DNA from 3 places in the Mesorhizobium sp. IMUNJ 23232 genome. Region 1 is predicted to be linked to each of the others. Evidence: riboswitches for the same ligand, from Rfam matches in the RefSeq annotation. Region 1 holds a riboswitch; each other region holds the start of a gene.
What was found. Region 1 has a riboswitch for cobalamin ahead of ACH196_RS22320 (DUF1636 family protein). Riboswitches for the same ligand answer to the same signal wherever they lie in the genome.
Positions count from the first base shown of each region.

Region 2: another riboswitch for cobalamin. It lies ahead of ACH196_RS33385 (aromatic ring-hydroxylating dioxygenase subunit alpha); the one in region 1 lies ahead of ACH196_RS22320 (DUF1636 family protein).
Region 3: another riboswitch for cobalamin. It lies ahead of ACH196_RS29705 (CbtB domain-containing protein); the one in region 1 lies ahead of ACH196_RS22320 (DUF1636 family protein).

Region 1 is NZ_JBIRCY010000033.1:1,741-5,007, reverse strand. It holds gene ACH196_RS22325 (winged helix-turn-helix domain-containing protein) at 1-886, shown strand, start outside; cobalamin riboswitch at 980-1,177, shown strand; gene ACH196_RS22320 (DUF1636 family protein) at 1,212-1,631, shown strand; gene cobW (cobalamin biosynthesis protein CobW) at 1,628-2,665, shown strand; partial or broken gene ACH196_RS22310 (cobaltochelatase subunit CobN) at 2,735-3,267, shown strand, end outside.
Region 2 is NZ_JBIRCY010000077.1:4,056-7,322, forward strand. It holds gene ACH196_RS33380 (2Fe-2S iron-sulfur cluster-binding protein) at 1-819, opposite strand, end outside; gene ACH196_RS33385 (aromatic ring-hydroxylating dioxygenase subunit alpha) at 841-2,088, opposite strand; cobalamin riboswitch at 2,209-2,415, opposite strand; gene metH (methionine synthase) at 2,487-3,267, opposite strand, start outside.
Region 3 is NZ_JBIRCY010000056.1:44,185-47,451, forward strand. It holds gene cobO (cob(I)yrinic acid a,c-diamide adenosyltransferase) at 1-466, opposite strand, end outside; gene cobU (bifunctional adenosylcobinamide kinase/adenosylcobinamide-phosphate guanylyltransferase) at 468-983, opposite strand; gene ACH196_RS29700 (CbtA family protein) at 976-1,746, opposite strand; gene ACH196_RS29705 (CbtB domain-containing protein) at 1,759-1,938, opposite strand; cobalamin riboswitch at 1,972-2,165, opposite strand; gene ACH196_RS29710 (hypothetical protein) at 2,221-2,397, opposite strand; gene ACH196_RS29715 (aromatic ring-hydroxylating dioxygenase subunit alpha) at 2,622-3,267, shown strand, end outside.

The DNA.
Region 1 (3,267 bases):
CAAGGGTCTTGCCCGCTGGGCCGACGACAAGATGCCGTTCATCGAAGAGGTCTTCCAGGAGGTCAAGGCGCGTGGCCCGATCGCCACCTCCGACATCGACGGCGCCAAGGGTAAGGGCGGCTGGTGGGGCTGGAGCGACGAAAAACACGCCTTCGAATGGCTATTCTGGGCCGGCAGGATAACCACCGCCTCGCGCCGCGGTTTCCAGCGGCTCTACGACCTGCCGGAGCGCGTGCTGCCGAAGGAAATCTTCGACCGTCCCGACGTGCCGGCGGCGGATGCGCACCGTGAGTTGCTGCTAAAGTCCGCCCGCGCGCTCGGCGTCGCCACCTATGGCGACCTGCGCGACTATTATCGGCTTTCGCCTGGCGACGTGAAGGGCCGCCTGGAGGAACTGATCGAATCGGGCGATCTGCTGCCGGTCTCGGTCGAGGGCTGGAAGAACCCGGCCTATCTCCATGCGGGCGCGCGCCTGCCGCGAAAGGTCGAGGCGCGCGCGCTGCTGGCCCCGTTCGATCCGCTGGTGTGGGAGCGAGCCCGCTCCGAGCGGCTGTTCGACTTCCATTACCGCATCGAAATCTACACGCCTGTCGAAAAGCGGCAGTTCGGCTACTACGTGCTGCCCTTCCTGCTCGGCGACACCATCGTCGGTCGCGTCGACATGAAGGCCGACCGCCCGGCTAGCGTGCTGCGCGTGCTTGCCGCCTACGCGCAGCCGGGCGCACCGGCGAACGCGGCCGAGGAACTGGCGGTTGAGATCGAACTGATGCGCGGCTGGCTCGGCCTGGAGCGGATCGAGATTACTCCGGCGGGCGAACTCGGGCCGGCGCTGGCCGACGTCCTGCCAAGCTCCGCCGCGTTGACAGCTTCCGCCGCTGGGGCGTAAATCGCATGTGACGGTCCCGACCGGCGGATGCCGGGGACAGTTTACTTTTTTCCGCTCGCGCTAACCTTGAAGCGTTGCGACCATCCCGCGGAAAGAAAGTAAACTGTCCCCGGCGCTTCGCTAGAAGGGCTAAGAGGGAACGCGGTGCGGGTTTTGGCCCAACTCCGCGGCTGTCCCCGCAACTGTAGGCGGTTAGCCCGCGCCGAATGCCACTGGACGAAAAATCCGGGAAGGCGGCGCGAGGCGCAGGAGCCGCGAGCCAGGAGACCTGCCGTCAGCCTTGAAATCCCAGTGTCCGGCGGGTGACCCGGACAAGGAGTTTTGTTTGGACCAGACCGCCTTCTCCCCAGCGACGACTGCCGAGCCATCCGCCGATACCGGCGTGACGGTCATCGTCTGCTCGTCCTGCCGCGACGAAACCGGCTCCGACGCCCGCCCCCACCCCGGCGAAATTCTTGGCGACCGCGTCCGAGAGATCGCGCATGGCGAGGGCATCGCCGTGCGCCAGTTGGAATGTCTCGGCAACTGCAAGCGCCGGCTCAGTGCGGCGATGCTGCGCGAAAACTGCTGGAGTTATGTCTTCGGCGACCTCACAGTCGACAACGCCCCCGATCTCGTTGCCGGAGCAAAGCTGTTTTCCACCTCGCAGGACGGGATGTTGCCCTGGCGCGGCCGCCCCGACTCTTTGAAACGCGGGCTCGTCGCCCGCATCCCGCCCGCTTCCCTGCTCAAGGATTTTTCATGACCGCCTCGCTTGCCAGAACCCCTTGCACCGTCGTCACCGGCTTCCTCGGCGCCGGCAAGACGACGATGATCCGCCATATCCTCGAAAACGCCGGCGGCCGCCGGCTGGCGCTGATCGTCAACGAATTCGGTGATGTCGGTATCGACGGCGAAATCTTGAAGGGCTGCGGCGTCGAGGCCTGCCCCGAGGAAAACATCATCGAACTCGCCAATGGCTGCCTGTGCTGCACGGTGGCCGACGACTTCGTGCCGGCGCTCGACAAGATCCTCGCCATGCAGCCGAAGGTCGACCACATCATCATCGAGACCTCCGGCCTGGCGCTGCCCAAGCCGCTGGTGCAGGCCTTCCAGTGGCCGACGGTGAAGAGCCGCGTGACCGTGGATGGCGTTGTCGCGGTGGTGGACGGCCCGGCGCTCGCCGCCGGCAAGGTGGCGTCCGACATGGACGCGCTCGCCGCCCAGCGCGCCGCCGACGATTCACTCGACCACGACGATCCGGTCGAGGAAGTTTTTGAGGACCAGGTGGCTTGCGCCGACCTGGTGATCCTTTCCAAGAGCGACCTGATGAACGCCGAGGCGACAGGCAAGGCTCGGGGTCTGATTGATGAACACCTGTCGCGCGCCGTGAAGGTGGTTCCGACGGCGCAGGGCCGCGTCGATCCTTCCGTGCTGCTCGGGCTGGGGCTGGCCGTCGAGGACGACATCGAGAACCGGAAAACCCACCATGACGACGAACTCGACCACGAGCACGACGATTTCGATTCCTTCATCGTCGAACTGCCTGACGTGACTGACCCGGACGACCTTGCCGGCCGCATCTCGGCCGCCGCCGAAAGCGAGAATGTTTTGCGCATGAAGGGTTTTATCCAGGTCGAAGGCAAGCCGATGCGGCTGCTGGTGCAGGCCGTCGGCCCGCGCGTCAACCACTATTACGACCGCGCCTGGACCGCCACCGACGACCGCCGTTCGAGGCTGGTAGTGATCGGCCTGCGCGGCCTCGACCGGCAAAAGGTCGAGCGGATTTTGCTGGGATAGCGACCGGAATGGCGCGCTCCCTCAGCAAGGCAGTGAACTCGGCCGGGCCGATCTGCTAGGATCGCGCCGATGCACATCCTGCCCACGACATCCGCCTCGCTCGACGATCTGGTCGAGCCGGTCGACCTTGCCCAGTCGCCGGCGGACATCGTGGCGCTGTCCTTCACCGACAGCGATCTTGCGGCAATCGCTTCGGCCTGGCGGCGGGGCGGAGACGCCCTGCCGTCGATGCGGCTCGCCCCGCTGCGCGACCTGCGCCATCCGATGTCAGTCGACCTGTGGATCGAGAAGGCAGCCGCGCAAGCCAAGGTCATCCTGGCGCGCATCCTCGGCGGCTATGACTGGTGGCGCTATGGCTGCGACCAACTCGCCGCCCTTGCCCGCGCGAAAAACATCCGGCTGGCCCTGCTGCCCGGCGAGTGCCGCGAGCAGGACGAACGGCTGGTCGAGTGCTCGACGCTGCCGCGCGCCGATCTCGACGAATTGCTGGCGCTGTTCCGCGAAGGCAGCCCCGGCAACATGGATGCCCTTGTCCGCCGGCTGGCAGGACTGGCGCGGGGCGAGGATGCTCCTGCCCCGCCGGTCTCGGTGCCGAAGGCGGG
Region 2 (3,267 bases), on a different contig from region 1:
CTCCGCCTCGGGAGCGTCCGTCCCTATGGGGAGAGGCTCCACGGGCGGCGCGCCAAAACTCTCCTGGTGGTAAAAACGCATATCGAAACCGGCGGCTTCGAACATGCCGCGCACGGCGCGCATGAACGGATCCGGGCCGCAGCAGAACACCTCGCGCTCCTGGAAATCGGGCGCCAGCAGCGGCAGCCGAACGGCATCGATGCGGCCCATATGGCCGAACCAGCTCTCGCGCGACGAAGAGCGCTCCTCGATCATGAAGCCCAGCGACAGACCCGGCATCTGCGTGCCCAGCAGTTCCAGCTCCTTGCGAAAGATGATCTCTTCCGGACGCCGCGCGCAGTTGACGAAGGAAACGTCGGTCCACGGTGCGCAGTCGTTCAGCCAGCGCAGCATCGACATCATGGGCGTGATGCCGGACCCCGCCGAGATGAACAGATATTTGGGCGCCGGATGATTGTGGTGCGAGAAGTCACCCATCGGGCCGAACGCCCGGATGCGGACGCCCGGCTTCAGATTGTCGAACATCCAGCGCGTGCCGATGCTGCCTGCCTGGGCTTTCACGGTGATCGAGATCGAGCACGGCCGCGACGGGCTGGACGACAGCGTGTAGGTGCGCATCAGCGGACCATCGGCGGCCGGCAATTCCAGCGTGACGAACTGCCCCGGCTTGTAGCGGAACCAGGTCTGCGCGTCCGACCGGAAGGTGAAGGTTTTGACCTCCGGTGCCTCGTCGGTGACGCCGATCACCTCCAGCATCTGAAGGCGATCGTTCCAGGGCGCCATCTCGTCGAGGTGGCGGTAGAGATGCGGATCCGTCATCGCGTTCATGGCCGCCTCCGCTCACGCGACGCTGCGCAGCACGGGCCTCTCGCCTTCCGAGAGGCGAGGTTCCATGAAGCCTGCATACCAATCGACGAACTGGATGACCCCGCCTTCGTGCAGCTCGGAATACGGGCCGGGCTCGTAGGCCGGCGACCTGATGCCGAAGGCGTTCTCCTCGACGATCCGCCGGTCCTCGTCATTGGTCTCGGTCCAGACATGGATCAGGTTCTGAAGATCGTAGTCGACGCCTTCGATCGCATCCTTGTGGACGAGCCATTTCGTGGTGACGGCGGTCTCGGTCGGGCTGATCGGCAGCACGCGGAAGGTCACGGCGTGATCGCCGAGGATGTGATTCCAGGTTGTCGGATAGTGGTAGAGCATCAGCGTCCCGATGCGGTCCGTCGAAACCCGATCGGACAGGTTCTTGCCAACCGCACGCCTGCCGGTTGCCGTATAGCTGACGGCATCGCGCAGCAGCGGCGCGCGCGTCGCCCTGTACTGGCCGGCATCGTCGATGCGGAACCGCGACGGCAATCCGGCCGCCTCGCACTTCGCCCAATGCTCCAGCATCTCCGGATCGCTCTCGGCGCCGTTGACGCCGGTGACCGTCGGCGCCTCGGGAAAGGTCTTGCAGAGCGCGGGATGGTTCGCGGCGCAATGGTAGCACTCGCGGTTGTTTTCCCAGACGAGCTTCCAGTTGCCCTTCTCGATGATCGTGCTCTCGTGCGCGACCTTGGCGTCGACGAGGTTGTGAGGAGCAAAATACGGCTCCATCATTGCGCGGAACGGCGCGAAATCGGCGGGCTCCTTTGCCAGGCAGATGAAGATGTAGCCGCCGACATTTTCGCAGGCGACCGGCTTCAGCCCGAAGTCGGCCTTGTCGAAATTCTCGGCCATCTGCCGCGCGAAGACGAGCTTGCCATCAAGGTCATAGGTCCACTGATGATAGGGGCAGACGAGCCGCGCCGAGGTGCCGCGCTCCGTGTTGCAAACCCGGCTGCCGCGATGCCGGCACGAATTGTGGAATGCGCGGATCTCGCCGTCGCGGCCGCGCACGACGACGACCGGATAGTCGCCGACCTGGACGGTGAAGAAGCTCCCCGGCCTGGCGATTTCGCAATTGTGGCCGACGAAGAGCCAGTCCCGATACCAGATCAGCTCCATGTCGAGCTTGTAGAAATCGGGATCGATGTAGAAGGGTTGCTGCAGGCTGAAGCCGTCCCGCCGGTTGCGGATCAATTTCAGCATTTCCGTGCGTGCGTCCATGTCCGTCCTCGCAAAGCCAAGGACTGAACTTGGTGGTGATGGAGGTGGAAGGCTGCGGGCATCGATGGTAGCGAGACCGGCCCGAAGCGCTCTGCCCCTTGACCGCCCACCGCGATCAGTCGAGTTCAATTCATTCGAGGCTGGTTTCCGGACTCCGAAGCCGTCCTTGCAGGACCGTTCCGACACCTTCCCAGGCTTTTGGCCCAGTGGTCTCCCGTCGGAATTTTCGCTTCGCTACCGTTGCGGGGGCAGCGCCGGCATCAGACCGGCTTCCCAATTATCCCTTCGGCCTATTCCCCGAAGAGCACCTTGAACGATGTGATCTAACCACCGACGCGCGAGTCCCGTCCATACGAAAGCGACATCGGGCAAGCGCAAAGACGACAGCGGTCCGGAAATTACTCCGCCGCTTCCGCAAACGGCGTCGGCACGTAGTTCAGGATAGGACCGAGCCAGCGTTCCAGGTCCTCGACCAGCATATCCTTGCGGCGCGCATAATCCTCGACCTGGTCACGCTCGATCTTGGCGACGCCGAAATAGTAGCTCTCCGGATGCGACAGATAGATTCCCGAGATGGACGAACCCGGCCACATCGCCATGCTCTCCGTCAGACTGACGCCGGCGTTCCCGTCGCCGTCGAGCAGCCTGAACAGCGTCAGCTTCTCGGTGTGGTCGGGCTGCGCGGGGTAGCCGGGCGCGGGACGGATTCCCTGGTAGGGCTCGCCGATCAATTCATCCGGCGTCAGGGTTTCGTCCGGGGCGTAGCCCCAATACTCCTTGCGCACTTTTTCGTGCAGCCGTTCGGCGAAGGCTTCCGCAAAACGATCCGCCAGCGCCTTGACCAGGATCGAATTGTAGTCGTCATTCGCCCGCTCGAAGCGTTCGGCGATCGCCACCTCTTCGATGCCCGCGGTCACGATGAACCCGCCGAGATAATCTGCCTTGCCGCTCTCGAACGGCGCGACGAAATCCGACAGAGCGATATTCGGCTTGCCGTCCCGTTTCGGCAATTGCTGGCGCAGCGTGAAGAAGGTCGCAAGGTCGCCGGTCCGGCTCTCGTTGGTGAAAAGCCGTATGTCGTCGCCGACGGAATTGGCCGGCCAGAAGCCGATGACGCCCTTGGGCGCGAACCATTTCTCGTCGATTATCTTCTTCAGCATCGCTTGCGCGTCCCCGAAA
Region 3 (3,267 bases), on a different contig from region 1:
TCAGCGTAGCGACGACCGCTTCGAGGTCAAGATAGTCGTAGCGCAGCGCGATGTTTAACTCATCGAGCACGATCAGGCTGATCGACGGATCGGCCATCAGTTCGAGCGCCTTCGCCCATGCCGCCTCGGCGGCCGCGACATCCCGTTTCAGGTCCTGCGTCTCCCAGGTAAACCCCTCGCCCATCGAATGCCAGACGACCTTGTCGCCAAAGGCGGCGAAGGCGGCGCGTTCGCCCGTATGCCAGGCGCCCTTGACGAATTGCACGACGCCGACCCGTTTGCCGTAGCCGAGCATGCGCAGCGCCAGCCCGAAGGCCGCCGTCGTCTTGCCTTTGCCAGGGCCGGTGTTGACGATCAGCAGGCCCTTTTCGATGGTCTTGCCAGCCACCTCGGCATCCTGCACAGCCTTGCGCTTGGCCATCTTGGCCTTGTGGCGGGCCGCTTCCTCGTCGTCGACGATCTTCATCTCATTTCACCCGCATCGGCAGCCCGGCGACCATGAAGACAACGCTGTCGGAGACAGCCGCTACTGCCTGATTGAGCCTGCCCGCAGCGTCGCGAAATTTTCGGGCCAGCGCATTGTCCGGCACGATGCCGAGCCCGACCTCATTGGACACGACAAACCAGGGGCCGCGCGGGCGCGAAAGCACATCGGCCAGCCGGTGGCTCTCGGTTTCGACTTCATGTTCGGCCAGCATGTGGTTGGAAAGCCAGAGCGTCAGGCAATCGAGCAAGACCGGCCTGCCCTCCGGCACTGCGGCCAGTGCGTCGGCGACATCAAGCGGCGCCTCCACCGTCTGCCATCCATCCAGCCGACGGGCGCGATGCAGCGCGATACGCTCCCGCATCTCGTCGCCATAGGCCTGCGCCGTGGCGATATAGACCCACGGCGCGGGATAGACTGTAACCAGCGTCTCGGCGTGCGAACTCTTGCCGGAGCGCGCGCCGCCGAGAACGAAAGTCAGCAAGGCCTTGTCAGGCAAGCTGGTTGCGCAGCGAACCCGCGGAGCCGGAGAACCGCGTCCGGATCGCGCCGACAAGACCGCCGAGCACCACCCAGAAGATCAGGTTGGTGACCGTGGAAGCGACCACGAACTGGTGATGCAGATCAGCAGGGATCGGCGATTCGTGGCTGATAGGCTGAGGTGCGCCGACGATATGCGGCGCGACGATCAGCGCCACGCCGACGATCGACAGCACAACCGTTCCCCGGAAGGCAATCAGCGCCAGCCCCGCCGCCGTGGCGACGACGGTGGCGATCCACCAGACCTGGCGCGCGCCAAGATCGGCGGTGGGCATGGCCGGCAGTTCCGGCGGCAGGCCGAGCCCGGGAGCGAGCGTGAACACGGCAAAGCCGGCAAAACCCCAAAGCACGCCGGAGCGCCAGCCCGAGATGCCGCCTGCAAACTCCGAAACGGCAACCAGGATCAGTGCGAAACCAAAGCCGCTGACGAGATTGGCAAGCACGTTGAACGCGAAACGCTCGAAACCGTCGGCGGGCGCCCAACCTTCCTCGTCATGCTCGTGTTCATGCGCAGCGACTGCGGGAGCCGCCTCGCTGGAGGCCGGCGCGGTGGCGTCGGCCGCCGGCGCGCCATGGTCGTGAGCCGGTTCGGCGGCGTTTTCATACGTTTCCGCCTTCAGGATCAGCGGATCGGTGGCGAAGGATTGCATTGCGGCCATCACGAGGCTTGCCAACAGCCCCGCGATCGCCGCGATGAACACGACGTTGCGAAAGATGCTCATGTCAAATCCTCGTCAGTGGCAGGGAAACGCCATCGAATGGCGATAATCATGAGCCGCGTTGTGCGCGGCCTCCACATGCGAGAAGCCGACGAAGCCGACGATAAAGATGCCGAGGAGTGCAGCCAGCGCCAGTTGCATCGCGCGCGACGATGCCGAGACCTGTACGCCGAGAGAGGTCGAAGCCGTGTTCATTCCATATCCTTCCGCCCTCCACCCGAGGGCCATTGATCCAAACCTGTCGCCGGCAGGTCTCCTGGCTCACGGGTTCTCGCCCGACCCCGCCTTCCCGAGGACAAACCTCAGTGGCATTCGGGGTGGGCTCGCCGCTTACAGTTGCGGGGGCAGCCGCGGCATTGGACAAACAGCCCGCACCGCATTCCCTCTTGGTTCCCATCGGAACCGACGACGCCAGCACCATAGGCGTAATCGCTTCATTCGGCAAACCAATTCCCGGCGCATTCCACGTCGTTTGCGTCATGAGCCGCGACCTAAAATCTCCTCGACCGAGACAATCTTCATCTCGCCATGCACGCCGACATAGGCCGCAAGGCAATCCCAAAATTCGTCCAGCAATGCGCGTCCATCGCCGTCGAAATCATTCGTCGCGCTAAGTGTCATGATGCCGTTGGAGAACGTGCATTTCGGGTCCATGTGCCATGGGCGGTGTTCGCGAAACTCCTACTCGATATCGATCGAGCCTTCCGGCCCGATTTGGTCAGGAACCTCAAGACATTCAATCGTGACCCTGTACATCCGCGGCATCGACGTACTCCTTGCGCTCGTCTGCCGAAGGTCCTCCGGCAAAACATCAAGCTACGCGCCAGTGGTTGACAAAGCCCGATGCGAGGTATCCGCTCAAGCGATCGGAGAGCGCCATGAACCCTGAATCGGCACAGAGCGATCCCTACAACGGCCTGACCACGGCCGAAGCCACCTTGCCATCCTCCGCCTATTGGGAAACCGCCGAATTCGAGCGGGACATGGAGGCGATCTGGTATCGCAACTGGGTCATGGTCTGCCGCGAGGCCGACCTAGCACAGCCGCTTGCATACCGCGTGTTCACGCTGGGCTCCCAGCAGGTGCTGGTGCTGCACGACGACCGGGGCGAGCTGCGCGCTTTCCACAACACCTGCCGGCATCGCGGCTCGCAGCTTTGCCGCGAGACGGAAGGCCGGCTGAAGGCGCGGCTGCTCACCTGCCCCTATCACGCCTGGTCCTATTCGTTGCGCGGCGACCTCGTGCGCGTGCCGTCGAAATCGCTGCCGGCCGGCTTCGACAAGGCCGACTATCCGCTTTACTCCGTAGCCCTTTCCGTCTGGCGCGGCTTCGTCTTCATCAATCTTGCGGACGATCCGGTCGGCACGCCGGCCACTACCTTCGACCGCGATTCGGCCGACCTTTCCAACTGGCCGTTGGAGAATCTAGTGACCGGCCATGTGCTGACCAAGGTGATGGACTGCAACTGGAAAATCTTCTGGGAAAACTTCAACGAATGCCTGCATTGCCCTGGCGTGCATAAAC